Regions from separate parts of the Weissella thailandensis genome, predicted to be linked through region 3. Evidence: riboswitches for the same ligand, from Rfam matches in the RefSeq annotation. Region 3 holds a riboswitch; each other region holds the start of a gene.
What was found. A riboswitch is a leader RNA that binds a small molecule or an ion and turns the genes downstream of it on or off. The one in region 3 is predicted to bind thiamine pyrophosphate.

Region 1 (10,608 bases), 360 kb from region 3:
TGACGGTGTTGAGATTGTATTGGAATCAACTGGTTTCTATACATCAGCAGAAAAGTCACAAGCACACTTGGACGCCGGAGCAAAGAAGGTATTGGTTTCAGCACCAGCTGGAAACGTACCAACTGTTGTTTACGGTGTTAACCAAGACACATTGACTGCAGACGACAACATTGTTTCTGCTGGTTCATGTACCACGCAATCACTTGCACCATTGGCAAACGCCTTGGACAAGGAATTTGGTATTGAAATTGGTTTGATGACTACTGTTCACGCCTTTACTGGTACACAAATGATTTTGGATGGACCTAAGGGTAAGAAGATGCGCTCAAACCGTGCAGCTTCTGTAAACACAATTCCTCACTCAACTGGTGCTGCTAAGGCTATTGGTCTAGTTGTTCCATCAGTTGCTGGTAAGTTGGATGGTCACGCACAACGTGTTGGTGTTGTTGACGGTTCTGTTACTGAGTTGACATCTGTATTGTCAAAGACTGTTTCTGCTGAAGAAGTTAACGAAGCAGTTAAGAAGTATGAGAATGCTTCATTTGGATACAATGATGATGAAATTGTTTCATCTGATATGATTGGCGACACACACGGTGCCGTATATGATCCAACTTTGACTAAGGTTATCACTGTTGGTGATAAGCAATTAGTACAAACTGCTGCTTGGTATGATAACGAGTATGGTTTCACTTCAAACATGATCCGTACTTTGTTGCACTTAGCAACACTTTAATAGTTACTTAACTATTATTGAAAACGGGTGGTTTAGTAATAGTCTGAACCGCCCGTTTTTTATATAAGATTTGTAGTATTTGAAGTAAAAAGAAAGAGGGATTCCATGGCAAAATTAACAGTTGAAGACCTAGAATTAAAGGGTAAAAAAGTATTAATGCGTGTTGACTTCAATGTTCCCCTAAAGGAAGTTGACGGACAACAAGAAGTGGCAAACGATAACCGTATTGTTGCAGCACTACCATCGATTAAGTATGTGTTGTCACAAGGTGGTCGTGCAGTATTGTTCTCACACTTAGGACGTATTAAGAGTGAAGATGATAAGCCTGCTCTATCAATGAAGCCTGTTGCACAACGTTTGGCTGATCTACTTGGTCAACCTGTAACTTTTGTACCAGCTATTGAAGGTCCAGAATTGGAAGATTCAATTAACAAGTTAGAAGATGGCCAAGTGTTGATTTTCGAAAACACTCGTTATGCTGACGTTGTTGATGGTGAGGTTGTTAAGCGCGAATCAAAGAATGATCCTGACTTAGGTGCTTACTGGGCATCATTAGGTGATGTATTCGTAAACGATGCCTTTGGTACTGCTCACCGTTCACACGCATCTAATGCTGGGATTGCCGCAAACGTTGCTCAAACAGCAGCCGGCTACCTGATGGAAAAAGAGATTAAGTTCTTGGGTGGTGCTGTTGAAAATCCAGAGCGTCCATTTGTTGCCATCATTGGTGGTGCTAAGGTTTCTGATAAGATTACCATTATTCAAAACTTGTTGGAAAAGGCTGACAAAGTTATTGTTGGTGGTGGAATGGCTTATACTTTCGCCGCTGCAAAGGGTGAAAAGATTGGTAACTCATTATACGAGGAAGACAAAGTTGAACTTGCTAAGCAATTAATTGCTGACGCTGGTGAAAAGTTGGTATTACCTGTTGATGCGGTTGCTGCTGATAAGTTTGCTAACGATGCTGACTCATATGTTGCAGAAGGTGACATTAAAGATGGCTACATGGGTCTTGATATTGGTCCTAAGTCAGTTGAACTATTTAAGTCAGTGCTTGCCGGTGCCAAGACAGTTGTCTGGAATGGACCTATGGGTGTATTCGAGATGGATAACTTTGCCAAGGGTACATTAGCTATTGGTGAAGAATTAGTTAATGTAACTGAGAATGGTGCAACGACAATTGTTGGTGGTGGTGATTCAACTGCCGCCGTTCAACAATTGGGTGTTGCTGATAAGTTGAGCCACATTTCAACTGGTGGTGGTGCTTCTCTTGAATACCTAGAAGGTAAGACATTGCCTGGAATTGCAGCAATTTCTGAGAAGTAATTTTAAAATAATAAATAAAGGAACTGGGACATTATCTGATGTCCCAGTTTTTTCATTTAGTAAGGATTATTTTTGGTAGTAAAAGAGTTCACTATGACAAAGTTGATTAGAATGTGGTAGACTATTCCAAATAGTAATAATTGGGGAACTACATAATGGATATTCATAAATTTAAGGTCTTTCTAGATTTAGCTGAAACTGGGAATTATTCTGAAACGGCTGATAGGTTGTATACAACGCAAGGTAATATTTCTAAGCAAATTTTGTCTTTGGAAAAGGAATTAAAAACACAGTTATTTAAACGTGAGCATCGTCATATTTCATTGACTGAATCAGGACGGATTACTGAAATGTATGCCAAAAAAATCATTCATGAGTTTGATGCACTACAACAAACATTGGTGCAACATGATTCTGAATCAGATAACGTATTGACGATTCATACGATGCCAACATTTTCTAATTACCGTGGCTTTTCATTGATGAGTGACTTCCATAAAAGACATCCCGAAATTACATTACATTTCTCTGAAACGAAAGATAGTTTATTGATCCAGTCGTTAGAAGATAATCAAGCTGATATAATTTTTGGTCATTACACACCAGCTGTTAATGGCAAATTAGAAACGTTGTTGACTGATCAGGATAATTTAGTTTGTGTGTTGCCGGCTAATCATCCACTATCTGCCAATCGTGTAATTTCATTAGATGATTTGATGAAAGAAGAATTATTATTACTTGAAGGCGAGGAAACAATAATTTTTAATAAGTTTGGTGCTGTTGGTGAGAAGAAACAATTGGCATCTGCGGTGGCTTATCAAGGTGAACGAATTGATATCATATTGAACATGGTCCTAAATGGTATGGGTATCGCCTTAATGATGGAAAAAAGAGTTGATATGACGAATGATGGACAGATTGTTAAACGTAAAATCGCCACAAATACGACAAGTGATTTTGGTTTTATGAGGATGAAACAAGTCCATGAGTCTAAGGCTAATGGACTATTTTGGAAATATATTACTCAAGTACTTAATCACGATATTATTTAAAAACCATTTTATTAGTATGTGTGGTAATATTATAATATAAAAATTAAATATAATCGCAAAGGGGAGCCAAGTTGGCTGAGAATGAGTAGAACTCTAGACCCTTCGTACCTGTTTTAGTTATTTAAGCGTAGGAATTGTGTAAATGTGTCAATTATTGGCCTCTTTGTGATGATTTTTTTATTGCAGGGAGGTCTTTTTTTATTGCCCAATTATTTTGAAATTATATTACTTAAATTTATCGGGGGAAAACAAGAATGAATCCAAAAGTTAGAAAAATAACTTATTTAGCGGTGATGGTTGCGTTAGATGTTGTACTATCACCAATCTTACGAATTGAGGGCATGGCGCCGATGTCTAGTGTGATTAACATCTTAGCGGGTGTTCTTATGGGGCCATTGTACGCAACAATTATGGCGATTTGCTGTGGAATTATCCGGATGATGATGATGGGGATTCCACCACTGGCTTTGACGGGGGCTGTTTTCGGTGCTTTATTAGCAGGCCTTGGGGCCCGCTGGACGCATAGTATTTACGGTTCTATCATTGGTGAAATTATTGGTACTGGAATAGTCGGTTCATTGCTATCTTATCCAGTTATGGTCCTTTTCACGGGTACCAAAACAGACTTGTATTGGTTATTGTATACACCACGATTCTTAGGTGCAACGCTTATGGGGGCAGTGGCAGCCTGGCTCATTTGGCAGCAAGCTAAAAAGATATCTTTGTTTAAAGATATGATACGTATTTTTAATGGAAAGGGGTATGTCGTTAAATGAAAAAAATAAAGATTCCGTTGCAAACTGCACCGCTAATTCATTGTATTACAAATGCTATCTCGGTAGAGACGGTCGCAAATGCGTTACTTTACATTGGTGCTAAGCCAATCATGACTGAGGATACACGTGCTTTTGATGATTTAATCCGCCAAACCAATGCCTTACTATTAAATTTGGGTAGCTTATCATCAACTAAGGAACAAAGCATACTGGCTGCGAGTGAAGTAGCAGATGGTAAAGAGCCAATCGTGCTTGATGTTGTGGGCATTGCAAGTGCAAAATCAGCTATGCAAATTGCTAAAGTTGTTATGGAAAAGAAGCCAACAATTATTCGCGGTAATATTTCAGAAATGCGGGCATTATGTGGTTTAGTAACAAATGGTCGTGGTGTTGATGGTAGCCCATTAGACCAGACTGATGATGAACTAGCTAGATTGATTGTGGCATTGAAACAGTTGCCACAAGAGTCAGTTTATGTAGCAACTGGCGCGAAAGATATTGTAGTGGCTAAGGACAATGCTTGGATATTAAGTAATGGTGTGCCGGAATTGGACCGGTTTACTGGCTCAGGGGATATGTTAAGTGGTTTATTGGCAGCGTTGTTGGGTGCTGGTGCATCCCCCGAAGACGCAGCTGTTCAAGCGGTTAGTTATCTCAACATTTCAGGTGAAATGGCGAAAACTAAGGCAACTACGGCAGGCATCGCAGAATTTCGGCAACTATTTCTAAATGAACTTTCATTATTAGGTATCGATAATACCGATTGGACAAATCAAATAAGGGGAACAAAAAATGGCAAAACAATTATATTTAGTGACAGCAAGATATGGGGAGACGGAGAGTGAATTCTTAAATAAAGTTGAGACCGCCTGTGCCAATGGCGTTACCCTGGTACAATTACGGGAAAAGAACTTATCAACTCGGGATTACTATGAGCTGGCTTTGAAGGTAAAACAAATAACAGATCGCTATGGGTTGAAACTAATTATTGATGACCGAATCGATATTTGCCAAGCGGTTGATGCAGGTGGGGTCCATATTGGCGATGACGAATTACCAGTTAGTGTGGCACGCCAGTTACTTGGCAAGGAAAAATTATTAGGTGTTTCTGCCAAGACAGTTGCCCGTGCAACGGAAGCGGCAGCAGAAGGCGCAGATTACTTGGGGACTGGGGCAATCTTTCCAACCCAAACAAAAGTTGTTACCAAGCAAACGTCGGTTGATACACTGCGGGAAATTACCGCGGCTGTTAATATTCCGGTCGTTGCTATTGGTGGCATCACAGAAGATCGCATCATGACATTTAAAGGAACGGGCATTGCTGGCATTTCCGTCGTGAGTGAAATTATGAAAGCGGATGATATTGCGCAAAAAGTTCAACATTTAAAAAAGAAGCTTGAACAGTTATAATGTATTGAAGACTGAGATAATAATTAATTATTACTCAGTCTTTTTTATATTCCTTTGATTTTAAAGAAATAATCTTGTGATAGGCAGTTAAGTGCTGAATAAAGGAGTTATGGTCATGATAAAATTCAGTGATGTGGTAAAGACATACCAAGAAAAACAGGTCGTTAATAAACTAAATTTAACGGTTGCCTCGGGTGAGTTTTTTGTTTTGGTTGGTCCAAGTGGTAGCGGTAAAACAACAATTTTAAAGATGATTAATCGGTTGATTGAACAATCCGCAGGTGAAATATTGATTGATGACATAAATGTTAATCAAGTTGATACAGCTAAGTTACGAAAAAATATTGGATATGTTCTACAGAATATTGCCCTTTTCCCTAATCTAACAATTACCCAAAATGCTGGTATTTTATTAGAGGCCCAAGGAGTGAAACGTGATAAACGAGAAACTTTAGTTAACCAACTATTAGATAGGGTGGGTTTGCCACATGAACAATATGGCTCACGAATGCCGAGCGAATTGTCAGGTGGTGAACAGCAACGAGTGGGAATTGTTAGAGCATTAATTACAAAGCCAGATATTATTTTAATGGATGAACCTTTTAGTGCCCTTGATCCATTATCAAGAAAGCAGTTGCAGGATTTGATTTTGGATTTGTATGAGGAATTGAAACCAACGATTCTATTTGTTACGCACGATATGCATGAAGCATTACGGTTAGGAACTAGAATAGGTGTGTTGGTTAACGGTCATTTAGAACAGGTTGGATCACCAAACAAAATTATCAGTGAACCAGCGAACAAAACAGTTTCATCATTATTTGATAATCAACGCGTAACCCTGATTTCAGACATGCAGTCAGCAGGATTACTACATCCGCTACATTCAGAGTATCCCGTACAAACGACACAATTATCAGCAACACAAACAATTCAAGAACTAGCAATGGCCTTACGTGGAGTCGATCAAGTCATTATTGACCAACAGTATGTTGTAACGGCGGATGATGTGTTGCAGTATATTGGTCAACAATAAGGGGGATGGGATGTTAAATGATTTGATGAATTTATTTACAACGCAATCAACAGATATTTTGGTTGCACTGCGTGAACATGTGTTACTTTCAGTAGCGGCTATTTTTATCGCAGCTGTCATTGCTGTACCGTTGGCAATCGCTTTGATGAAGCATCGCCGCGCTGGTGAAGTTGTTTTACAGATAGCAGGTGTTATCCAAACGATCCCCAGTTTAGCGGTATTGGGAGTCCTGATTCCATTTGTTGGTATTGGTACAGTGCCAGCGATTATTGCATTGGTATTATATGCGATTATGCCAATTTTTCAAAACACCTATGCTGGTTTAACAGAAATTGACCCGAATTTGACTGAAGCAACGGAAGCATTTGGCTTTTCATGGCCATTTAAATTATTCAAAATCCAGTTACCGCTTGCTATGCCAATGATTCTATCAGGGTTGCGAATTGCGACAGTTATGGTCATTGGAACAGCCACCTTAGCAGCTTTGATTGGTGGTGGTGGTTTAGGAACCTTTATTATGATTGGAATCCAAACTAATGACAATGCGCAATTACTTTTGGGTGCAATCCTATCAGCACTATTGGCACTTATTTTTTCTTGGGGAATCAAACTAATCGGTAAGTTGTCTCTTAAGAAAATGGGCATTCTTTTGGCGAGTCTTGTTGCATTAGGTGGTGTTTATTTTGGTGGCCAAGCAATCGTACAGCCTAGAGGAACGATTACCATCGCGGGTAAATTGGGCGGTGAACCAGAAATCCTAATTAATCTATATAAGGAACTCATTGAAGCAGATAATCCACGCTTAGATGTCAAATTGAAGCCAAATTTTGGTGGGACAACCTTTATTTATAAAGCTTTAAAGGGTGGTGACGTTGATATCTATCCCGAATTCACGGGGACCGTTTTACAAACGTTGGTGAAGGGAGAACATGTTAGCCATCAACCCAAGCAAGCTTTTAACGATGCAAAGCGTGCGATGAAAGAACAGGATAACTTGGCTTATTTAGCACCGATGAAGTATCAAAATACGTATGCTTTAGCCGTTCGTCAAGCAGATGCTAAAAAGTATAATTTGAAAACAACGAGTGATTTAGCAAAAATGTCATCGCAATTAACAGCTGGTTTCGACCATGATTTTTATGAATTAAAAGATTCATATCCGGGCATGAAAAAAGCTTATCAGTTGCAATTTAAACGAGTTACCAGCATGTCTTCGAGTTTACGTTATAAAGCGTTAGTTAATAAACAAATTGATGTTACTGATGCTTATACAACCGATCCACAATTGAAGCAGTATAAGTTAGTGACTTTGAAAGATGATAAGCAATATTTCCCACCATTCCAGGGAGCGCCATTAGTTAGAAAAGCCATCCTAACAAAGTATCCAAGTGTGAAGGAAAGTTTGGCTCGTTTAGACGGTAAGATTACCAATCAGGATATGATTGATATGAACTATCAGGTTACTGTCCAGCATAAACAAGCTGATAAAGTAGCACATCAATATCTAGTGAAACATCATTTATTAAAGTAATATGGCTAATTTATACGTAATTTAACATGTTGTGATGGTACAAAACTGTTAGAATGGTAGTATTATTCAGAAGGAGTGTGGGTATGGTTGAGCATTGGGTAGTTTTAATAGTGGAGCTTGTGTTCATTTTTAACACGCTAGCTGCTATTTTAACTGTTTTTAGAGATCGGTACCGTGACATTACGTCTATCTGGGCATGGATGTTAGTGTTGCTATTATTCCCAATAATTGGATTTCTAATTTATTATTTATTTGGTCGTAAATTATCAGGTGATCGTATATTTACGATGCAGACACAGCAAACGTTAGGGATTGATCGGATTGCAGAAAATCAGCAACAAGAAGTCTTGTCAGCTGTAGATCCGAATCATTTTGTTGAAGAGCAGTCATTCATTCGCTTATTTCTACAAAATGAACAAGCAATTTTGACCAACCAGAATGAAGTTGATGTCCTAACTGATGGTAATGATATGTTTGAAAAAATGTTTGCTGATATTCGTGCAGCAAAACATCATATAAATGTTGAATTTTATACGATTTATAATGATCAAATCGGTAATGAGTTAGTTGATTTATTGACAGAAAAAGCTGAAGCTGGCGTTCGTGTGCGAGTTATTTTTGATGCGTGGGGATCTAGCGGTCGAAATTCAAGAATGTATAAGCGATTGCGAGCAGCTGGTGGCAAAGTTGAGGCGTTTCTAATGCCGAAGTGGCATTTGTTTTCATTACATGTTAACAATCATGACCACCGTAAGCTGGTGATTATTGATGGTAACATTGGTTATATCGGTGGCTTTAATGTTGGTGATCAATATCTGGGGCGCTTAAAAAAGTTTGGTTATTGGCGTGATACGCATCTTCGGGTAGTCGGGGATGGTGTGCTAGCAATGCAAAGTCGCTTTTTCACAGATTGGAATGCAACGACCGATAATGAAAAGGTAGAGTTCAGTGAAAATTATTTTCCATCCATTAATGCAAGTGGTGATGTGGCGATGCAAGTTGTTTCTTCAGGTCCTGATGCTGATACGAGACAAATTTACCAAGGCTACTTACGGATGATTTCTATGGCACATGAGAGTATTACGATCCAGTCGCCATATTTCATTCCCAATTCAGCTATTATGGACGCGATTGAAATTGCAGCTAGGTCAGGTATCAGAGTCCGTGTGATGATTCCGTCAAAGCCAGACCATATGTTTGTTTATCGGGCAACTGAGTATTATGCTAGTGTATTAGCTCAGGAAGGCATTGAAGTTTATGCCTATAATAAAGGATTCCTGCATTCTAAGACGATTGTGATTGACGATAAAATCGTATCAGTTGGTAGTGCCAACATGGACATTCGTTCTTTTGCATTAAATTTTGAGGTAAATGCCTTTCTTTATAGCCGGAACTTAGCGTTACAAATGAATCATATTTTTGAGAAAGATTTGGAAAATTCAACGTTGTTGACACCAAAATATTTTGCTAAACAGTCACCATGGTTACGATTTAAGCAATTCTTCTCTAGATTATTAACGCCTATTTTGTAACATATCATGCTAGATTGTAATTATATAAAAAAGACAGAACGCATCATCGGTTTGATGAAGGGTTCTGTCTTTTTTTATGATTTAGGTATTATGCTGGTTGGTTTAAGTCATTCTTGCGACTAAAGAAACTAACTAGTAAGAAGAAGATTCCTAATAAATCAGTATAAATTCCTAAAATAATTTGCATATCATGGGTCGAGTAGCCTGTGAATAGTACCAAGAATAGCCCTAGGCAAAGGCCAACGGCACCAATTACCAAGCCGACTAAACGTTGCCAACCGACTAGTAATTCAGGTACCCATGTTTGGGCTAAATTACTAGTTGCATTAAATAGGATCCAAAAGCCGAATACGAGTCCAATAAAGTCTTTCGCAACGTCTTGGCGGAATAAGAGAACAAGTCCCATTACAAGACTCAACAAGGCACTCATTAGGTGTGAACCACGTAAATAGGTACTGTTACGAAATAACATTAGATCAATGATGGCAATGAAAATTGAAAATAATCCAAATAGTATTGAAACAGCTAATAACCAATCGGGGTTAAAGACAAAGGCAAAAATTCCTAAAATAATTGAAATAACACCAGCAGTAGCCAATAATTTACGAACAAAATATGAAATGATTGGTTTATGAGGAAGTTGATGTTGTTCTGAACGACTTTGGGTCACTTCCTCACCACCGGCTTCAGATTGTTGTACTTCTGGCAAATTAGCCATAGCTATGCCTCCTTTTAGATTGAGTTGTTTAAATTGAGTGTAATTGAAAATAGAGTAAAATACAATTGAAGACCAATTTAAAATAAAAAATATTAAATATTTATAATAAAAGGAATATGAAGGATGATTGAAATAATTATAATCCTGGTGCTACTTATCCTATTTGGGTATACACAGTATCGCCAGAAAAAGTTTGATAAATCAGTTGAAAGAAAAGCGAAATCCTTAACAGATAAATTAAAGGACAAGAATAACCATTAGGACACTACCATGATGATAAGAATACTTGTATAATAGTATGGACAGAAAATACAAAGAATAGGAGCGCAATAATGAATATAGAAGAAATGCAGGCGCGCCAAAAACATATCCGTAATTTTAGTATTGTTGCCCATATCGATCATGGAAAGTCGACGATTTCAGATCGTATTTTAGAAGCAACTCATACGGTTACTGAGCGAGAGATGCAAGATCAATTACTAGACACGATG
Region 2 (10,608 bases), 280 kb from region 3:
TATTCAATCCTGTCAAAACAACAAAGACAATCCATGCTAACCATGTCATCCACTTTGAGTTGGCGAATTCTTCACCCATAACCTTCTTTGAAGATGTGAACGCAATTAATGGTGCCATCGCAAATGGCAAAGCAACTGACAAGAAGACTTGAGAATAAACAAGTAATTGATCAAGCTTTCCTTCATCACCACCATAAATTAACGTAAAGGCAACAACTGGAATCAAAGCCAAACCACGAGTAATCACACGACGTAGCCACATTGGCACCTTCAAGTGTAAGAAACCAGTCATGATAACTTCACCAGTCAACGTTCCAGTAATTGTTGAATTTTGTCCTGATGCTAGCAAAGCAACCGCAAATAACGTTGACAATACTGGTGATGCAATGGCACCAGCAATTGAACTATCACCTAGCGCATTATACATTTGACCGAAAGTACCAACTTGATCCCCATGTCCGAAGAACAATGATGCCCCCAAAATCAATAGGAATGAATTAATAACAAAGGCTAATGACAATTGGATATTTGAATCCCAAGCCATAAAACGAACACCCTCTTTTAACTCTTCCTTGTTTTCACGACTCACTTGACGTGTTTGTGAAATTGATGAGTGCAAGTATAGGTTGTGTGGCATAACCGTCGCACCAATAATACCTAAGGTCATGACCAATGGTGAATCAGCACCATGAATACCGTGTGTGCTAACTGTTTGTAATTGTGGTAAGTAACCACCAAACAAAGCTGCTAAGTTAGGATTTGATGAAACTACTAGATAACCGAAAATAAATAAAATAGTTAAAATAAGTGTTACAACAATTGCTTCGATCTTTCGGAATCCAAAACGCATTAGTAACAATAGCAACACAACATCCAATGCTGTCGTTAACACAGAAGCAATCATTGACCAGCCGAACAACAAATGCAACGCAATCGCACCACCGATAACCTCGGCAATATCCGTTGCCATCAAGGCCAACTCACTAATAATCCAAAGGATGATACCACCGGTCTTGTTGGTACGGTTACGAGTCGCTTGAGCTAAGTCTTCATGCTTAACCATTCCCAACTTACCAGCCATGTATTGTAGCATCATTGCAATCAATGATGAAATCAAGACAACTGAAAGTAATGTGTAGTGGTACGTTGCTCCACCAGTTACAGAAGTGACCCAGTTACCAGGATCCATATACCCAACGGCAACTAATGCCCCTGGTCCTGAAAATGCCCACAGTTTTCTCCAAAAAGAGCCACCTTTTGGTACAGATACAGAACCATTGATATCACCTAAACTATCATCCGCAGCTGCATCTTGTACCAGCCCTTTGTTTTTTGTCACTTCTTTTTCAGTCATGACAACCTCCCATAATACGTAATATGCCGTAATAAGGTCAGTCCCAGTGTACTATTTACTTTTGTATATAGTGCTAAGTAGAATTCATAAAGAATTTCGTTCAACTTGGTTGTTGAAAGCTTATGACTTATACTTAACCGGGGCGCTCCTTACCCGTCGACAATATACTACTCGCTTACGACCCCAGTTGCAACTATTTTTTTGCTTATTTTTATTTTTTTTACACAATAATATCAAATATTTTGCCCAAAAGTGGTTTTAATTTTTATTATCAATTAAAAATTAAAACGTTTACAAAAAAACTTAAGTTAAGCAAAGCCTAACTTAAGCCGTTTTCTATTATAAATTAAACTATTTAACCGCGCAACGTGTTTGCCATACCAATCAATAGCTTACGCATGAATTGGTCACCAGCAATTAAATATTTGGGATGTGACTTACGCCGTAACATTGCCCCAACCTCACCTTTAGTTACTTTGAAATCAGCAGCTTGCCAAAAATCAAGTAAATCTTCAGTTGTGTACGCCATAGCAATTTTCACCTTTTTAATAACGACATTATTAATGTCATTATCGCGTTGCATACTATAGTCTGGTGCAGCAATTGATCCATCTGGATTCTTTTTATGTCCTCGCTGAGAGATAATCAACCCGTTCAAAAATTTTTCTAGGTCATGTCGTGATAATTGGGCATCTCTGGCACTATCTTGGGTTGGTTTAGCCATGATTGCTAAATAGGTTGACTTATCGAGTGTCAAACCGCCCAATTCAAAAATAGTCATCATGTTCTTACTATTAATATTGAAAATATATTGCAATCTACGAATAATATCGTTGTTGTGCATAATTGATGTTATACTTCTTTCATTTTTTTAAGTGTGGGAATCGATGGTTGGGCACCTGCACCTTGCACAGTTAATGCGGATGCTGCACTAGCAAAACGAACGCTTTCAACAAGGTTGGTCATATCAGGCGCTAATTTAGTTGCTAATGCCCCAATAAAAGTGTCACCTGCGGCTGTTGTATCCACAGCTTTAACCTTCAGGGCTGGCTCAAAACCATGATGACCATCAGCCAGCTGATAATACGCACCACGCTCACCTAGAGTAATGATAACATTTTTAGCACCCATCTCTTGCATTTTATTTGAAGCATTGATCATAGATATATCATCATTAACTGGAATACCAGTAATGATTTCGGCCTCAGTTTCGTTAGGTGTAATCAGATCAGTTAACCCCAATAATTCTTTTGGAATTTCTTTGTGCCCGGGTGCTGGATTTAGAATCGTCATAACCCCCGCTGACTTAGCCAATTTAAACGCTTGCAGCGTTGCCACAATCGGTGTTTCAAATTGTGCAACCAAGACTTTTGATGATTGAATCGTTTTTTCCGCCTCATCAACATTTGTTTCACTAACTTGTTGATTCGCACCACCTAAAATAAGAATCGTATTGTTCGAATCGCTTTCCAATAAAATATAGGCGGCTCCGGTACCAACATTGGCAAGTTGGGCAATGTGTGTGGTATCGACACCATCTGCTTGCAAGGCATTTAGTAGCAACTCACCGTTCTGGTCTTGACCAACAGCACCGATAAAATGCACTTGAGCCCCTAAACGTTGGGCAGCTACTGCTTGATTGGCTCCCTTACCCCCTGGTGCGGTTGAAGCATCAGTCATGGCCATGGTTTCACCTTGTACTGGCAAGTGATCAATATGCAAAATCGTATCCGAATTCAACGACCCCAGAACTGTTACTTTTCTTGTCATAGCTCAATTCTCCTATAAATGATTATTCAAAAAAATTGTTTATTTTCAAGTTAGTCATCTAGAAAATAAACAATTCTTGTCCCTCAAATTTTATCCCTTCAAAATAGCATCAATTTTTGCTAATTCTTCGGTAGACAATGTCATATTATCAGCAACCTTGACATTATCCAATAAGTGATCAACTGAAGAAGCACCAATAACGATTGATGGCACACGTTTATCACGTAGTAACCAGGCCATTGCTAATTGTGCTAAGGTTTGTCCACGATCAGCTGACACTTTATTCAACGCGTTAAGCTTTGACACCGTCCCCTTGGGATCATCTTTGATGAACGCATTGGTGCGATGCAATGGCATGTCTGCTGGGAAACCATCCAAATAACGATCCGTTAATAAACCTTCTGCCAATGGACCATACGCAATCAATCCGGCATGATGTTGCGCCAAAGTCGCCAACATATCTGTATCTTCAGCTTCCCGATTAAACATGTTGTATGACATCTGATTACCAATAAATGGTGTGTGTAATTCGTCAAATATTTTACTAATCTCTGCCACTTGTTCAGTTGTGTAATTTGAAACCCCAACGTACAAAGCTTTTCCTTGACGAACCATTAAGTCTAAGGCTTCGGCTGTTTCACGTAAGTTCGTCTCTGGATCCCAACGATGCGCATAAAAAATATCAACATAATCTAAATGCATCCGTTGTAATGATAAATCTAAAGCAGCTGTTAAGGTCTTTTTACCCGAAAACTGTCCCAATGGTCCTGGCCACATATGGTAGCCGGCCTTAGTGGTGATAATCAATTCATTACGGTAAGGATGTAAATCTTTTTTATAAACTGCACCAAATGTTTCTTCCGCAGTCCCATCGGAAGGGCCATAATTTGAAGCATTATCAAACGAAAAAATACCATTATCAAATGCTTTTAACATCACTTCTCTTGAATTAGCTAGTGGCTTTTGATCTCCTAAATTACGCCACAATCCAAATGACAAGGCTGGTAAAATCAATCCTGAATCGGCAACCCGACGATATGGCATAACTTCATAACGATTTTCTGATGCTGCGTAGACCATTATGGTACCTCCTAATTTTTAAATGCGATTATTTATAAATTAACTTCTGGCTTATTTTTTGAACGTAATAGTACATCAATCTGTTTGTTCTCATGAATGCGGTTAATTGCCTCAGCAAACAAAGGCGCAACGGATAATGTTGTGAATTTTGAACTTTGCTTTTCTTCGGGGACGCGTACGGTATCCGTAAAGATGCAACGTTCAATATTGTCATCTGCCGCCAAATTTTCCGCTGCTTGCCCTGAAAGTACTGGGTGTGTTGCAGCAACATAAACTTCAGTGGCACCATTAGCCAGTAGTGCTTTAGCAGTCATCTGCACACGATAGCCAGTATCAACAATATCATCAACAATGATTGCCCGACGTCCTTTGACATCACCAACAATCGCATCATCAGATTCCGGATTAGTCATGGCAACATTATCATTGACAACCCCCCAAGGAGCAGCCAGTAAGTCAGCAAATTTACGAGCACGACCAGCTCCGGTATGATCTGGTGAGACAACAACCAAATCATCTAATAAATTCCGACTATAAAAGTAGTCGGTTAATAATGGTGCTGCTTGCAAATGGTCAACTGGCATATTAAAAAAGCCTTGTAATTGCGCTGCATGAAAGTCCATTGAAACAACCCGGTCAACACCATTCATTTCAATAAGTGACGCAACCATTTTAGCAGTAATCGGTTCTCGTGATTTGGCTTTACGGTCTTGGCGAGCGTAACCAAAGTATGGAATAACAAGCGTAATTTTCGCCGCAGATGAGCGTCGTAAGATATCCACAACAATCATCATTTCCATAAATGCATCATTTACTTCCTCTGCAATTGGTGCAATAACGTAAATATCATCACCACGGATACTTTCTAATATTCGTTCGTAAATTTCGCCGTCCGCAAAGCGCTTGATATCTAACTGTGTCAACGGCAAATGCAATTCTTCCGCCACTGCATCTGCTAAATCATGATTCGCAGTTAGCCCTAACAACTTTATTTGAGATTTCACGAGTGATTTCCTCCATTTCTCACCACCATCTGTCGTTAAATCTATTTTAACAAAATAAAACCGGTTACGGTATGCTTTATACCATTAAAAGCCCGAGTTATTCTGATGCTGTGTTAGCCCAATAGAATTTATTTGCAAATTCAATATATTACCACTATACTTAAACAAGCGAATCAAACAAGCTGGGGTGCCATTAAACTGGCTGAGATAATACCCATAGAACCTGAGCAAGGTAATGTTGCTAGGGAGCTTGGTTTGTTTACCATGACAGTAAACAAGCCCCAGTATCCATGATTAGTGTGTAAGCGCTATCGATACTGGGGCTTTTTTTGTTACCAAAGCTTCGGCGATTCGATCACATTTTATTTTAAGGAGGTTTGCAATTATTATGCAAACAGTTACTGAGTCTAAGGTTAAATGGTCATTACGTGATGTGATTTTCTTAGCCATTATCGCCATCTTTTTTGGGGTCATTTTTGAGGTATGGAGTGCTGCTTATTATGCTGTTGCTGCTACCCCACTAAAACCCTACGCTAATGATTTAACATTAGGTGTCTGGTTAATGGCCGGACCATTAGCTGGGGCTATCCTACAAAAGGTCGGTAGTTCAACCATTGGTGAGGTATTAGCAGCAGCTGTTGAAATGCTATTATTCTCAAGCTGGGGAGCTGCTAATTTGATTTCTGGTTTTGTCCAAGGTATTGGTACAGAACTCGGATTTGCTACTACTGGCTACAAAAACTGGGATAAATTAGGCATTAGTCTTTCTGTATTAACGACAACGATCGTGACGTTCATTTGGGACCTCTTCAATAGTGGTTATGCAGATTATAAGCCAAGTTTGATGATTACCCTATTTATTATTCGTTTGATTTCTGCCGGTTTCTTTGGTGGTGTATTAGTTTACTTTATCAAAAAGCTTGTTGCAAAATCTGGATTACTAAAACGTTAAGCTTATGACAAAATTACAAGTTGATCATCTAAGTTTTGCCTATCAAGCTGACCAACCTAACGTATTAAATCAAATTAACTGGGTTCCTGAAACAGGATCTTTTAATTTATTGATTGGTCCCTCTGGTTCAGGTAAATCGACCCTGCTGAAAGCAATGGCTGGATTACTCCCAAAATTTGGTGGGGTCATCACGGCTGGTCAGGTATTATTAAACGACGAACCTATTCAACCATTAGCACCTTTCGAACGGGCAAAACGAATTGCCATGCTCTTCCAAAATCCAGACCGTCAATTCGCGATGCGGACAGCACGACTACAATTGGTATTTGCTTTAGAAAATTTACAATTGCCAACTGAGACGATTAATCAGCGAGTAGCATTTGCTATCAATGCGCTCCATCTAGAGCAAATTGCTGACCAAGATTTATTGACATTGTCTGGTGGCGAAAAACAACGCGTTGCTTTAGCCATTATCATCGCGATGGACAGTGATATCATCTTACTTGATGAACCATTTGCCAGTGTCGATCCAGCCGCACGTTTATCACTACTGACGGATTTGAAAAAAATGCAACTAGAGCAGCACAAAACGATCATTATCTCTGATCATGACTTATCCGGTTATCAAGAACTTGTTGATTATCTATTTGCTATCGACACTGATTCAGGTACATTAAATCAACAATCACTGTCAAAATTAGTTAATCTTCCTGCTCAAACACCTTTTTATGGTGTTCCTAAAACTGATGGTCATCTACGTTGGCAAGAGTTGACACTGACCGTGGGCAAAAGCCGGCAATTGTTAATCAATAGTGACTTTACTTTACCGACTGGACAAATCGGTTTATTGTCTGGTGCAAACGGTATTGGTAAATCAACTTTATTTAAGGCACTTAGTCACCAAGTCAAATATGACGGGCGAGTGACTTGGGATGATCAAGATACAGCCAAAATAAAGCTAAAAAATTGGGCAAAAAAAGTTGCGTTGATTTTTCAATCAGCTAGTGATCAATTTGTAACAATGACCGTCCAAGAAGAAGTCGCTTTGTCACAACAGCATAGTTTAGCAACCGATTATTGGACAGATGAGCGTGTACAAACGGCTTTAGAGAACTTACACTTAAATCATCTAACTGAACATGTGGTCTATCAACTATCTGGTGGTCAACAAAAGAAGTTACAAGTGCTCAGTATGTTGATTATGGGGCAACCAATTCTATTGTTGGATGAGCCATTGGCTGGTCTGGATATTGATTCAGTACACACAGTGATGACATTAATTAACCAGAGTATTCACGAAACTGACCAAAGTGTCCTGATGATTTCTCATCAACGTGCCGGTTTGGCTGATTTTATTGACTATGAATTGATTTTTAAGAATCAACAGTTAGACCTTGTTGGGGAGGCGCCAAATGCTTAAATTAAATCCAACAATTCTCGTCTTCATCATGCTCGGCATTGGTATTGAAACTTCATTTGTCCGTTCCGTTATTCTCAACGGAATCGTTGCGTTCATTAGTTTAATCTATCTATTGCTCCAACGACCAAACTTGAAAATTGTTGGCCTGATGTTGATAATTTCGATTCCCGTGGCCTTTGGAACTTGGTGGTCATTTATTGCCTTTGGTACTGGTGACACACATCACCTGGCACTAGTCTATGCAACTCGTTTATACGCCTACCTCCTTTTAGGAGCCGCTGTCACGCTAACTGTCAATGTGAAAGATTTACTGTTCAGCTTGAATCAGCATGCAAAGTTATCTAATACTTTTACTTATGGTTTATTAGCTGCCTTTAACTTAGTGCCACGTGTCAGACGACAAGTGCAAATCATTCGATATGCTGGTGCCTTGCGTGGGATCACTTATCATTTATGGCAACCTCAGATATATTTCAAAGCGATTCTGAGCGCCTTACATTGGTCGGATGATTTAGCGATTGCCATGACTTCTCATGGTTTTTCGGAAGGCTTTCCACGAACACAGACTGTACAAGAGCATTTGCCAAAATGGCAATGGGGCCTTGTCTGCCTGTTAATCCTGGCATATCTTTTAACTGCGATTGTCATCAAGCCTTGGTAAAACAAAGCGCATGACAAAACTCGTTTTGAAGCTAATGTGTCATGTCACGTGATTTGCGTCATTTTTGGCCGTAGCGTAAATTTCGTTATACAATATATTTTAAGAAAAAAGGTTGGAACATTCTTTTGTTCCAACCTTTTTCGTATTATTAGTTAGTTAATTTTCCAGACTTATAAACGGACTTCGGACCTTGTAGAGCCTTTATATTTTCTAATGGATCTTCATTCAAAACAATAAAATCAGCCATAAATTCAGGCGCTATTTTCCCAACATGGTCATCGATTCTTAACACTTTCGCGGCATTGCTAGTTGCTGCCAGAATAGCATCTTGTGGCGTTAAACCAAGCGCCGTCATTTTTTCAAGTTCCTTCGTTGAACCATCACTAAAGTTGTTGAATGGCGTCCCCCCATCAGTACCCATAACGATTTCGACTCCTGCCTCAATCGCCTTTGCAATGCTCTGACGATGAGCTAGCAAAACATCCTCATTTTTGTCATACATCCATGCAATGATGTCTTTTTTATGATCATGGATAGCATCCGGTGCAGAAAGCGTTGGCACAATTGGCGTACCGGTTTGTAGTAACATATCAATCGCCTCATCATCCAAATAAATCGCATGCTCGATTGAATCTACACCTGCCTTGATTGCATTTTTTATTCCTTGATTACCTTGCGCATGAGCAGCTACTGGTATGCCATAATTATGCGCTTCTTCGACAGCTGTTGCTAACTCAGTAACACTAAATTGGACATTACCAGGTACCTCTTGGTCATTACTCGTAACACCACCCGTTGCCATTAACTTGATATTTTTAGCGCCTGTCTTAATCAATTGACGCGTCGCTTTGCGGACCTCATCAGCACCGTCCACTTCCTTACCGATAGCCCCTGCCCCGTGACCACCGGTAATCGTCAGTGCAGCCCCACTAGCGATAATATTTGGACCTGCAACCACATGTTGTTTAATCAATTTTGCTAATTTAATATCAATGTTATTCGCTGCGCCAACCTCTCTGATTGTCGTCACACCATCTGATAAAAATTCACGTAAATGTTTCGTTGCATAAATGGCCAGTTCCGTCTCATTGGTAATGTTTGCCAATTGCTTTTTATCACTAGTTGTTAAATCTGAAATATGTGTATGCGCATTAATTAACCCCGGAATGACAAACTTACCTGATAAATCAACAACTTGAGCATCATCATCATTATCTATAAAGTAACCTGATTCTGTATCAATCGTAAAAGATGCTGTTTTAAATTCACCTGCGATAAAAATTGCGCCATTAATAAATTTTACTTGTGTCATTACTGATATCCCCCTATTTATTTCTTGTAAGCTTCTTTAAAGTCAAACGTTGCGCCATAAGTATTCACTAACAATCCTTTAACATCTGGTCGAATCAATGCTGGTGTTGACTGATGTCCTAAAGTCACAACCGGCAATTCACTATGAATTCGTTGTTCAGCTTGTAGTAAATCCTGGTACCGTTTGGCTGGCTTATTCACATCATTACCATTAGCCCGTGCGAGCGCTGCATCATATTCTTTATCATTAAATTGTGCAATATTGATACCACTATCACTTTGAACCATATTAAGAAAACTCATTGGATCTGCATATTCACCACCCCATGAAGTTAAGACAATGTCAAAATCATGTGATAATTGTGCTTTAACTCGCGCAGCCTTCGGTTGAAATTTAACCGTCAATTCAACACCAGGTAAATTCTTTTGTAACTGATTTTGCACATATTGTGCTTCAATCTTACTCTGATCATCGTTATCGGCTAGTAAGGTTAACTTTATTTTCTTCGTATCACTCGCAGCTAAACTTTTCTTAGCGTCTTTTTTATTAAAGGCATATTTTTTACTGTTAGCCTCTTTACTAAAGTCACGCTGATTATCTGGATTCTTAATTGTATTCTCAGGCGTAAAGGCATTCCCGCTACGTTGAATACCCTTAAGCACCTTATTTGTCAGCCCTTTTGTATTAATAGCTTGCTTGATGGCAACTCGCACGTCTTTATTTTGTAAATATTTATTTTTCATATTTAATCCCAAAAAGTCAGTCCGACCATTTTTAATACTATGGTATGCGCGGTTATTTTCATTCGCTCGAACTTGATCAGCAGTTAATGGTGTATAGTCAGATTTCCCAGCTTTATATAAATTATAGCCAGTCGTATTATCGGTCACGGTCTGAATATTAATTTTATTTGTGGCAACATTTTTCTTATCTTCATATTGACTATTTTTTACCAACTGATACGACTTATCCGAACCATGCCAATTTTTTAGTACAAATGGTCCATTTGATAATGTCTTATCTGCGGACGTACCATATGCCTTACCTACTTTCGT
Region 3 (10,608 bases):
TCAGAGGATTTGGAAGATTCGAGAGAAAAGGTGTATACAAGAGATATTTATCGATATGAATAAAAATTTCATATTTTTAACAACTAGTTTTTTAGGATTACGATTTGTAATCTATATTTCAAGTCGTGCATTAGTACAATAATAGGAGTCTACTATGAAGGGGATTATTTTAGCTGGAGGATCAGGCTCTCGGTTATATCCAATAACGAAAGCAACCAGTAAACAATTAGTGCCAATATATGATAAACCAATGATTTATTATCCAATGTCAGTTTTGATGTTGGCAGGTATTAAAGATATATTAGTGATTTCTACTCCTGAGTACCTTGGACAATTTAAAGACTTATTTGATAATGGTCAGGAACTTGGATTGAATATTCAATACGCTGTACAAATGAAGCCACGTGGATTGGCAGATGCCTTTATTGTCGGAGCTGATTTCATTGGTGATGAGACGGTTGCTTTGGTACTAGGTGACAATATTTTTTATGGTGCAGGTTTGTCCCAACAATTACAAGATGCCGCCTCTAAAGAAAAAGGGGCAACGGTTTTTGGCTATCAGGTTAAGGATCCGGAGCGTTTTGGAGTTGTTGAGTTTGATGAAGATGGTAAAGCACTGTCAATTGTTGAAAAACCAGAACAACCAAAGTCTAATTATGCTGTAACGGGGCTTTATTTTTATGATAATGATGTTGTGGATATTGCTGCAAACATAACACCATCAGCTCGTGGGGAAATAGAAATTTCCGATATCAATCAGGCCTATCTTGATCGTGGCGACCTAGATGTTCAAGTAATGGGACGGGGTTATGCGTGGCTGGATACTGGGACGCATGATTCGTTATTGGAAGCTTCTTCTTTTATTGCTACTATTCAAAAGCAACAAAATTTAAAAGTAGCTTCACTAGAAGAAATTTCTTACCGTATGGGTTATATTGATGTCGAGCAATTAGAGGCTCTAGCACAATCATTAAAGAAAAATGATTATGGTCAGTATTTATTGCGTATTGTTGCTGAAGAGAGGGAAGTATAAAACGTATGTCTGAAGACTTTTTTGAAAAGGAATTAGTTGCTCGAACAATTACGGATATCCCGGGTATGGTGGAATTCGACATTCCAGTTCACGGTGACAATCGTGGTTGGTTTAAAGAAAACTTTCAAAAGGAAAAGATGTTACCTTTAGGATTCCCAACAGAGTTCTTCAAAGATGACAAATTGCAGAATAATGTATCACTATCACGTAAAGGTGTATTACGTGGTTTGCATGCAGAACCTTGGGATAAATATATTTCAGTAGCTGACAGTGGCAAAGTACTGGGTGCTTGGGTAGATTTACGCGAAGGTGGTTCATTTGGGAATGTTTACCAAACAATCATTGACGCTAGTAAGGGAATTTATGTACCTCGCGGTGTTGCCAACGGTTTTCAAGTACTAAGTGACACAGTTTCATATTCCTATTTAGTGAATGACTATTGGGCTTTAGAATTGAAGCCAAAGTATGCTTTTGTTAACTATGCTGATCCTACATTAGGAATCACATGGGATGATGTGGAGCATGCAGAAGTGAGTGAAGCCGATAAAAATCATCCCTTATTGAAAGATGTTGAACCACTGACAAAAGAGCAATTAAAATAGGAGTTCATTCATGACTGAGTATAAAAATATATTAGTAACTGGTGGAGCTGGGTTCATTGGTGCAAATTTTGTTCGTTATATTGTTGAGGAACATCCCGAGGTTAATGTTACTGTACTTGATAAGTTAACATATGCCGGCAACAAGGAAAATCTAGCTGGCTTACCTGAAGACCGTGTTAAGTTGGTAGTTGGTGATATTGCGGATGCACCATTAGTTGATAAGCTTGTTTCAGAAACAGATGCTATTGTTCATTACGCTGCTGAAAGCCATAATGATAATTCATTAAAAGATCCTTCACCATTTATTCAAACTAATATTATGGGAACCTATACCTTAATTGAAGCTGCTCGTAAGTACAATAAGCGTTTCCACCATGTTTCTACGGATGAAGTTTATGGTGATTTACCATTGCGTGAAGATTTACCTGGCCATGGCGAGGGAGAAGGGGAAAAATTTACTCCTGAATCCCAATATCGTCCATCAAGTCCATATTCTTCAACTAAGGCTAGTTCAGATTTATTAGTACGTGCTTGGGTAAGGTCATTTGGCTTGAAGGCAACGATTTCAAATACATCAAATAATTATGGCCCATACCAACATATTGAAAAGTTCATTCCTCGCCAAGTGACTAATATTATTTCTGGAATCAAACCAAAGTTATATGGTTCAGGCAAGAATGTTCGCGACTGGGTTCATACTTATGATCATGCAACTGCCGTATGGGCGATTCTTACTAAGGGTAGGATTGGTGAAACCTACTTAGTTGGAGCAGATGGTGAGAAAGATAATATCACGGTACTACGTACTATTCTAAAAGATATGGGCAAGGATGAAGATGATTTTGATTTTGTCCAGGATCGTTCAGGGCATGATTTACGTTATGCAATTGATGCGACAAAAATTCGTGAAGAGTTGGGATGGCAACCAAAGTACACTGATTTTGCAACAGGTTTGAAAGATACGATTAAATGGTATGAAAATCATCAATCATGGTGGCAACCCGAAAAAGAATCTGTTGAAGCAAAATATGCTCAAAATAATCAATAATAATAAAGTCAGCGAAAGCTGGCTTTTTTCGGAGGAATTATGAAGTACTTAGTTACGGGAGCTAACGGCCAACTTGGACGAGAGTTACAAAAACTTTTATCGGAGCGACAATTGAGTTTTGTCGCATTTGACTCACAGCAACTAGATATTACGGATAGGAAAAAAGTAATGTCAGTGTTTGAACAAGAAAAGCCAGATGTTGTGCTACATGCAGCTGCTTATACAAAGGTTGATGCAGCAGAAGATGAAGCCCGTGAAATAAATTGGCAGGTCAATGTTGAAGGTACAAAAAATATTGCTGACGCAGCGAAAAAATTTGATACTAAATTAGTAGCAGTGTCAACAGATTATGTCTTCGATGGTACAAATTCAGGGGAATATCAAGAAGATGCGGCGGTTAATCCTAAAAATGCCTATGGGCGTGCAAAATTGGCTGGTGAGTTAGCTGTTACTGAGAGTGAGGCTGATGCTTATATTGTCAGAACTAGCTGGGTATTCGGTGAGTTTGGTGGTAATTTTGTTTACACTATGCAATACCTTGCTGAAAGTCATTCTAAACTAACAGTAGTTGATGATCAATTAGGTCGCCCTACATGGACAAGGACTTTAGCAGAATTCATGTTACATCTAATTGATACTAAATCTGAATATGGGATTTATCATTTATCAAATGAAGGTACAGCAACATGGTATGAATTTGCTGAGGAAATTTTAAAAGATACTTCTGTAGAGGTGATGCCAGTGACAAGTGAGGAATTTCCACAAAAGGCTTACAGACCGAGACATTCGGTTATGAGTTTGGAAAAAGCTAAGTCAACGGATTTTGAAATCCTTACATGGCAAGACGCGTTAAAGAAGTTCTTATTATCTATTAAGTAAAACATTTTATTATATATAATATTATATAGTTTTAGTTTGTTTGATTAATGATAAACACAATGGTCAAAATAATAGATAAATTAAGAAAATTGAATATGGCGTTACATGTTATAGTATATATTGATTAGCAGATAAATTATTACAAATTTTAATTTTATGTTAGTCAAACGCCATGAAAAATTAGGAAATCTATTCAAAGTTTTTTAAAACATAGTTTGCGACTCTGATAGTTTTGTTGGTCTCATAGACTTTTTTGATTGGTAGATTTATATCCTAATAATTAGATTAACCCTATATAAGGGATAATGACGTTCATTAATCCTTTGAAATTGATTTTACATTAAGATAGAAAATTTAATATAATTTATGGTACAATAACCTTGTGCTAGGGGCGCCGATATGGCTGAGAAGAACCCTTTGAACCTGAACTGATTAATATCAGCGTAGGAAAGTGTTACATATTGTTCATGTAGCATTTTTCTCCAGGTGAGAAAAATGCTTTTTTATTTGCACGAAATAGTTTGTTGAAGAAGTTTTTAAAATTGAATGATAATCACTAGGGGCGTCGTAAAGACTGAGATGATGTATATCGGTCCCTTTGAACCTGATCTGGTTAATACTGGCGTAGGAAAGTGACCAATCATAGTTAGCAACATTGTCAACGGTTGTTATTAAGTGTCCTTTTTTATGTATCTAAGGACACTTTTTTTATTGGGAAAGGAATGTTTATTATTATGGTCACAAAAGATAATCGTATAGTTGCGCATGGCTTAGCAGGTATACAACATGTGTTTGTTTCTAATGTATGGTTAGATCCAATCTATGTTGCAGCGGCCGCAGGACTTTCGTTGAGCTCATCAACTAATTTGGTAAACACTATTTTTATTGTCTCGGGTATAGTTACGCTGACACAGGCAACAAGGCTAGTAAAGTTACCTATTATTCAAGGCCCATCTGCCTACTTTGATGCATTAATGATTAGTGCGGGTAAAACTGGCCAACTAGCAACAGCAGGCGGTTCGATTTTGCTAAGTGCATTGATTGTATTTATGTTGTCCGTTACAGGACTTATAAATAAATTAATAAAATTATTAACACCAGCAATTACAGGAACCCTTATTTTTTTGGTAGGTATTTCTTTGTCTGAATTCACAATGTCTGAGTTTTTAGGTGGTTCTCCAGGAGATGAAGGTTTTTCTTCATTATCGACACTTACTTTATCAATCACAACAGCTGCTATTGTGATTTTATTGTCGATATTTGGTAAAGGATTTTGGAAACATTTTTCATTTTTAATCGCTTTGATTATTGGGGATTTGTTAGCCGTTTGGTTAGGCGTTGTGGATTATAGTGTATTATCAACGAAATCGTGGTTTGGGTTACCGCAACTATTACCTTATGGCGCATGGATGTAAGCTGATTCCTGAGACAACTTTTAAGAGAGCGTATAATGAATAAATCGTCTCTCAAAAGGAAGGAATTTTTACATGCCAACTCGTTACGACAAAGAATTCAAACAAAACATCATCAACCTATATAAACAAGGCGAATCAGCCGCCCAACTGGCCAGAGAATATGGCATTGGCTATTCAACCGTTCATAAGTGGATCCAGGGCCAAGCCAAAACTCAATCCGATAAATCGCCAGATGAAATTAAAGCGATGGAAAAGCGGCTGGCTTCCCTGTCTGAGGAGAACGAAATCCTAAAAAAAGCCCTGGGCTTCCTTGCGCAGAAGTAACCAATATTTTTGATTATATTCACCAAGAAAGCCATAACCACCAGGTAACTAAGATGTGCCGAATCCTCGGTGTTTCCAGAGCTCACTATTATCGTTATCGATCCCCAAAGCCTTCAAAACGCCGGGCCGAAGATGAGGACTTAAAACAACGGATTCTGCGGATCTTTGCGGAATTCAAGCAGCGATACGGCGTTATGAAGATCCACCATGAATTGAATCTGGAACTTCAACCACTGTAGCGTCGGTGCAGCCCAAGACGGATTTCCCGGCTCATGAAGGAACTGGATATCCACTCCGTTACCGTCAATAAATGGAAAGCGGCTTCGGCTTCCAAAACTAAGGTTGAACAGCGTCCCAACTTGCTTAAGCAGGATTTCTCGACCACTAGTTTAAATAAAAAATGGCCCGCTGATATGACCTATATTCAAACGAAGCGTAATGGCTGGTGTTACTTATCAACCATCATGGATCTGCACTCAAGACGAATTATCGGCTATTCATTCTCAAAAAAGATGGATACTGATTTAGTCTTAAAGACCCTGGAAAGCGCGGTTAAAAATCGAACCATTACTGGGGACCTGATTATCCACACAGACTTAGGATCACAGTACACCAGCGATGATTACAACCAACGGTTAACAGAACTACATATCCGCCACTCTTACAGCCGTAAGGGGTGTCCATACGATAATGCACCAATGGAATCTTTTCATGCTTCCCTCAAAAAGGAATGTGTTTATCCAGTGCCGGTCTTTAAGAATTATGAAACTGCCGCTGCTGTCCTTTTTGAATATGTGCATGCTTTCTACAATAGGAAGAGAATTCATAGTTCACTGGGCTACCAGACCCCCTTACAAGTTGAAATCGCAACACTTACGAGCCAAATGGCCGCCTGATTTAATGCTTTCCATGGTTCAAATAAGTTATTAATCACGATTAATGATTTATTTGAGCTGTGGAAGGTAAACGCAGTTCTGAATGTCTCTTAAAACCTGTCTCAAATATTGACTTCAATCCAATTTAGACTATGGTTGAAAATAATGAACACAAATGCTGAGTTATCTTTAACACAATTACGTCAACTACCTAAGCAGGTGCGTAATGAATCTTGGTGGAATAAATTTTACAATGATAATACACACAAAAAATATAAAAGGATTCTTGGTTCAATTTATAGATAAAAAGCCTGGGTATGAGGTGATTATTTATGCGAGTTAAAACAATTAAACAAGCAAACCTAACATTAAGGTATACCCCGAAAGTTAAATCTTTACTTTAACTTTCGGGGTATTTTTGTAATTATTTAATTATCAAGTATGAACACAAAAATTAATCATTTATGAGTCTTACGTCAACTAAACCAATCCAATTTAACATATCATGGTTATAGTTAGTTATTGATTTACCGGGCTTTTCAATGATTTGTGCAATTCATCAAATTCACAAATCTTTTTCACTGCCAGCATATTTCACAAAGTAGACCAGTTTATAAATTAGGAGTTATTTGGATGGAATTGTTGCCATTTACTTCGCAGATAACTCCACATATAACCACCACAAAAAGCAATCCCACAGAGCAACCAAATTCCTGCGGTTTTAAATACCCACCAACTGACAGATAAAATCAAAAGCACTACCCAACGAATAATTCGCCAGGCCCAACCAATGGTGAGACCAAAAAGATAACAGACGAGAAATAACAGCAGGTAAAGAATAAAGTAAGGCATGGTCAGACTCCTTTCTGTAGGCGCTAAAATATTATGTATCCTAACCCATATGAGTTAGGGAATCTGACAAACAGGTGTTTAGTATCTTATTGGAGAATTTAATTTTTTTCGTAAAGGAGGTTTTGTCAGAGCAATCTTTTCGGCAGCCACGTTCCATAGGTTTAATATATCATTTTTACGATGCTAACAACTGGCTATAAGTATTGATAACCCGATTGCCAATTTTTTAATTCATGTATAATGATTTTTTGTAATTGTGATAAAAAGTTTGCATCAGACATAGCTTGTTGAAAAGTCATTGCTAGGATGGTCCCTAAGTAATTGACGAAGTAATGTGCTATATCAGCGTCATTGACGTTTAATTGAAAGGTGGCCGCCGTTAAATTAGTGGCACTAGCCGTAATTCCAAACGAAACTTGATTGTGTTGTTGTAGCTGTAATTGATAAGTGGTGACAGGTGTTGTGACAGTTGTTTGTATCATAGCTGGTCTCCTAAAATTTTTCTGGTGGTCAATTGCCTTTCAGCAACTAACCAAACTTTCATTTTGACGGGAGAAGTGTGATACAGGCGGTGTCCGATGACAAGGGCAGCGTAGCTGTGCTATTTACCCTTGTCATCGGGCCTAGTGTTGCTTAGTGCCTGGCACTTAGCAACACTGCCTGTATTAGAGTTTGGATGGCAAAAATAAAGGATAGGTGGTGAAAGGACGGTTGCGCCAAGCGGAAACGTTTGGCCCCGGTGGGGTCGGGGGTTGTAAGGGAGCCCCGCTTGCGGGGACTGGGGTATGCAGAGAAGGGCGCACTGCGCCCCTGGTTTTTAGATTATTGTCCAGTCGCCAAACGGTGTCTGAACCTCAAATTGCGTATATTGTAAGTCGGAACTATCCAGGACGATTTTTTCGTCTAGGTAAGCTTGTCGGGCTTGTTTATCAATATCTTCTTCGTCGTCAACTGTTAGGGTAACTGTTCGTACTAACGTTTCTTCATAAGTTACTGGTATATCTTTTTTCATGGTTACCTTATTTACCTTTCAAAATCGTTTTTAACGTGGAAATGAACTGATTGCATATCGTCGGGGGTTAGAACGATTTGGCCGTTATCATACATTGTCATGGCTTTTTCGTCTAGGTCGTCAATATTCATTTCTGGGGTCATTTCAAGTTCGACTTCTTTTTTGCGATACTCTTCAAATACTACGCGACATTTCATGTTTAATTCTCCTTAGTTGTTAAAGTGGTAGGTTGTGCCGTTTAATAGCACGTCATTAAAATCTTCATACGTTTGAGCATTTAGCATGCGTGCTTTTTTGTTTTGCTCAAAATCGTCTGATACAAGTGATAAGGCTTGATATTGTTGTGCCGACATGGTACTTGGCCTTAATGCCCATATCAAGCAGTACAAGCGCTTGGTAGAACAATCGGGGCTTTCTTTTTGCAAGCCATTCAACATGTTATAAATGGTTTCAACCAGCTTTACGCTGACGTTGGCGGAAACTATTTCTTCATAATCAGCTGATGGGGCTTTTTTGTAGTGCTCCTTGGGGACTTGGGTTTCTTCATAACCATAAGTAATATCTGACATGGCTTGTGCCATTTTGCTTAAATGCAACTTGGTAAAATCATCATAATAAGTTTTTGTCATTTTTAGCTCCTATACTAATTTAAAATCTTGAAATTCGTCATTAGCTAATCTGATAGTAATTTGTTCATCTCTAGCTTGTGCAACGATTAAATGAAAAATAAAATCATCAACTTCTTCGGCTGATAAATCAACGTCAGAATAACTTTCGTCATATTCAGGAAAAGGGACTGGCGTTGGACGGTCTCCACGCCATGAAAAAATAGACAATGAAAGGTCTGTTGTGTTTTTTGACATACTAAAACTCCTTGCTTAGGCCAGGTAACCTATGAAAATTTTTCTGTCAGCGACCACCTGTTGTCGCTGGGTTTGTCGTTGTGACGGGAAATTTTTTGCAGGTACCGGGGCAAAGTACAAGGGCGGCGTAGCCGTACTATTTACCCTTGTACTTCGTCCTAGTTGTCCTTAGTCGCTTGGCGACTTAGGACAAACTGGTGCCTGCTATAAATGATAGGCACATAAGGCAGACCCAGTGTCATCAGGTGGTTGGCAGGCGTAAGACTGCTTAGACCCCCGCTGGCGGGGACTGGGGTACGTAGTAAAGACTTGAACATATCTTATTATTTCGATAGCATACGGATTATAGATGCATTATTAAGTTGAATTTTTAATGACTGGAAAGGGGAAAACTATCTTATTCAAAAACGATCAAATATACAATAATCTGTCACCAAAAGGAAAATTAGCTTATTTGAAAGAGATTCAAAAAGGCAATCAAGTTGATCCAGATGAATTTAATAATATTGAGCAAGCATATGTTGAACCAGAGGGAACCTATGATTTAGGAAAAACAATGATTCAGCTAACTAATGATAAAAAAAATGAGGAAAAAGTATTAGCATATATTGATAAGCAAAATAATCCGAAGCCAATTCCAGAAGTCGTACAGGATTTGCGTCGAGTATTGGACACAAATATAACAGATGATGAGGGCAGGTGGATTTTGTCATGTGTTATAGGCTATTCAGATGAGTATCATCAAAAGGCCATACAGTTAATTGCTAGTTAATATGAATGAAATAGCTCCACAAGTATTGGAAAAATAGCCAATACTTGTGGAGCTTTATTTTGTTTATTTTTGTATTAAATCATTGATTTTAATGGTTATAAAAGGGGTGGGGCGTTTTTACATCGTCCCTTTAAATTCAGTTACGATAACCATAGTTAATAAAAACAAAAAAGTAATGGGGGAATTGACGCATGGTATCAAAGAAATTAGCAGCACGTTTAGCAAAGAAACAGGACGAATTAGAAAATGCCCAAGAAAAGGTGACAACACTTAAAGGTGAAGTAGCCGACCTTAAGAAACAGGTGGAGTTAGAGTTAGTGCAAAAGCTACAACAACATTTGCAAACAGAAGATTTAGTAGATGTCGAAAAGTTTATCGAGCAAGTTTCACCAATCGAATTACAAACTGACAATGAAGGTGGTGAGTTGAATGACGATTAATCGTGAAGCGATGAAAGCTTTACCTATCCAAGGATACTTAGATTATAAAGGCATTGATTATACCACTGAACATAATCGTTTACGGTTGGTAGATCATGATAGTTGCATCATTAACACTGATAAAAACGTCTTTTTTTGGAATTCTAAGCAGTTATCCGGTGATTTAGGGGACTTTATTAGTGCTTTTGAAGATGTCACGCCAAAGGAGGCTTGGGTGCGCTGGTCTGACTATAAAAACCATTATGATAATCAAGACGAACAGGCACAAGACAAATATAAGCAAAAAAGCGCAACAAATAATTATCAATTTGATTGGAAAAGGTGGCGTACCTCGCAATCAACTAACAATACTGAAAATTATTTAGTGAATGAACGAGGCTTTGATAAAACCTTTGTGCAGCGTTTGACAGCATCGGAATTTATTAAACAGGGGAAGCCTCGCCAAGACTGGCAGACAAAAGAATGGCAAAAGCCGGCCATCTTATTTCCTTGG

Region 1: another riboswitch for thiamine pyrophosphate. It lies ahead of thiW (energy coupling factor transporter S component ThiW); the one in region 3 lies ahead of FOL01_RS04805 (solute carrier family 23 protein).
Region 2: another riboswitch for thiamine pyrophosphate. It lies ahead of FOL01_RS03495 (ECF transporter S component); the one in region 3 lies ahead of FOL01_RS04805 (solute carrier family 23 protein).

What each region holds. Positions count from the first base shown of each region.
Region 1 covers NZ_CP014332.1:628,420-639,027, forward strand. Annotated here, with positions in the region: gene gap (type I glyceraldehyde-3-phosphate dehydrogenase) at 1-736, shown strand, start outside; gene FOL01_RS03115 (phosphoglycerate kinase) at 842-2,062, shown strand; gene FOL01_RS03120 (LysR family transcriptional regulator) at 2,218-3,114, shown strand; TPP riboswitch at 3,164-3,265, shown strand; gene thiW (energy coupling factor transporter S component ThiW) at 3,369-3,890, shown strand; gene thiM (hydroxyethylthiazole kinase) at 3,887-4,735, shown strand; gene thiE (thiamine phosphate synthase) at 4,683-5,300, shown strand; gene FOL01_RS03140 (ATP-binding cassette domain-containing protein) at 5,416-6,336, shown strand; gene FOL01_RS03145 (ABC transporter permease/substrate-binding protein) at 6,347-7,867, shown strand; gene cls (cardiolipin synthase) at 7,951-9,399, shown strand; gene FOL01_RS03155 (HdeD family acid-resistance protein) at 9,488-10,117, opposite strand; gene lepA (translation elongation factor 4) at 10,450-10,608, shown strand, end outside.
Region 2 covers NZ_CP014332.1:703,749-714,356, reverse strand. Annotated here, with positions in the region: gene FOL01_RS03520 (Nramp family divalent metal transporter) at 1-1,354, opposite strand, end outside; gene FOL01_RS03515 (DUF1456 family protein) at 1,710-2,198, opposite strand; gene rbsK (ribokinase) at 2,207-3,124, opposite strand; gene FOL01_RS03505 (aldo/keto reductase) at 3,215-4,204, opposite strand; gene FOL01_RS03500 (ribose-phosphate diphosphokinase) at 4,237-5,208, opposite strand; TPP riboswitch at 5,382-5,473, shown strand; gene FOL01_RS03495 (ECF transporter S component) at 5,597-6,160, shown strand; gene FOL01_RS03490 (ABC transporter ATP-binding protein) at 6,165-7,580, shown strand; gene FOL01_RS03485 (energy-coupling factor transporter transmembrane component T family protein) at 7,573-8,241, shown strand; gene FOL01_RS03480 (metal-dependent hydrolase family protein) at 8,390-9,553, opposite strand; gene FOL01_RS03475 (peptide ABC transporter substrate-binding protein) at 9,571-10,608, opposite strand, start outside.
Region 3 covers NZ_CP014332.1:987,146-997,753, forward strand. Annotated here, with positions in the region: gene FOL01_RS04780 (nucleotide sugar dehydrogenase) at 1-63, shown strand, start outside; gene rfbA (glucose-1-phosphate thymidylyltransferase RfbA) at 155-1,033, shown strand; gene FOL01_RS04790 (dTDP-4-dehydrorhamnose 3,5-epimerase family protein) at 1,039-1,635, shown strand; gene rfbB (dTDP-glucose 4,6-dehydratase) at 1,646-2,683, shown strand; gene rfbD (dTDP-4-dehydrorhamnose reductase) at 2,723-3,562, shown strand; TPP riboswitch at 3,940-4,029, shown strand; TPP riboswitch at 4,111-4,210, shown strand; gene FOL01_RS04805 (solute carrier family 23 protein) at 4,297-4,977, shown strand; gene FOL01_RS11320 (transposase) at 5,050-5,301, shown strand; gene FOL01_RS11520 (IS3 family transposase) at 5,355-5,540, shown strand; partial or broken gene FOL01_RS11025 (IS3 family transposase) at 5,556-6,197, shown strand; gene FOL01_RS04825 (hypothetical protein) at 6,795-7,028, opposite strand; gene FOL01_RS04830 (hypothetical protein) at 7,223-7,510, opposite strand; gene FOL01_RS04835 (DpnD/PcfM family protein) at 7,846-8,040, opposite strand; gene FOL01_RS04840 (hypothetical protein) at 8,052-8,237, opposite strand; gene FOL01_RS04845 (hypothetical protein) at 8,250-8,669, opposite strand; gene FOL01_RS04850 (hypothetical protein) at 8,679-8,903, opposite strand; gene FOL01_RS04855 (hypothetical protein) at 9,277-9,675, shown strand; gene FOL01_RS04860 (hypothetical protein) at 9,867-10,115, shown strand; gene FOL01_RS04865 (toprim domain-containing protein) at 10,105-10,608, shown strand, end outside.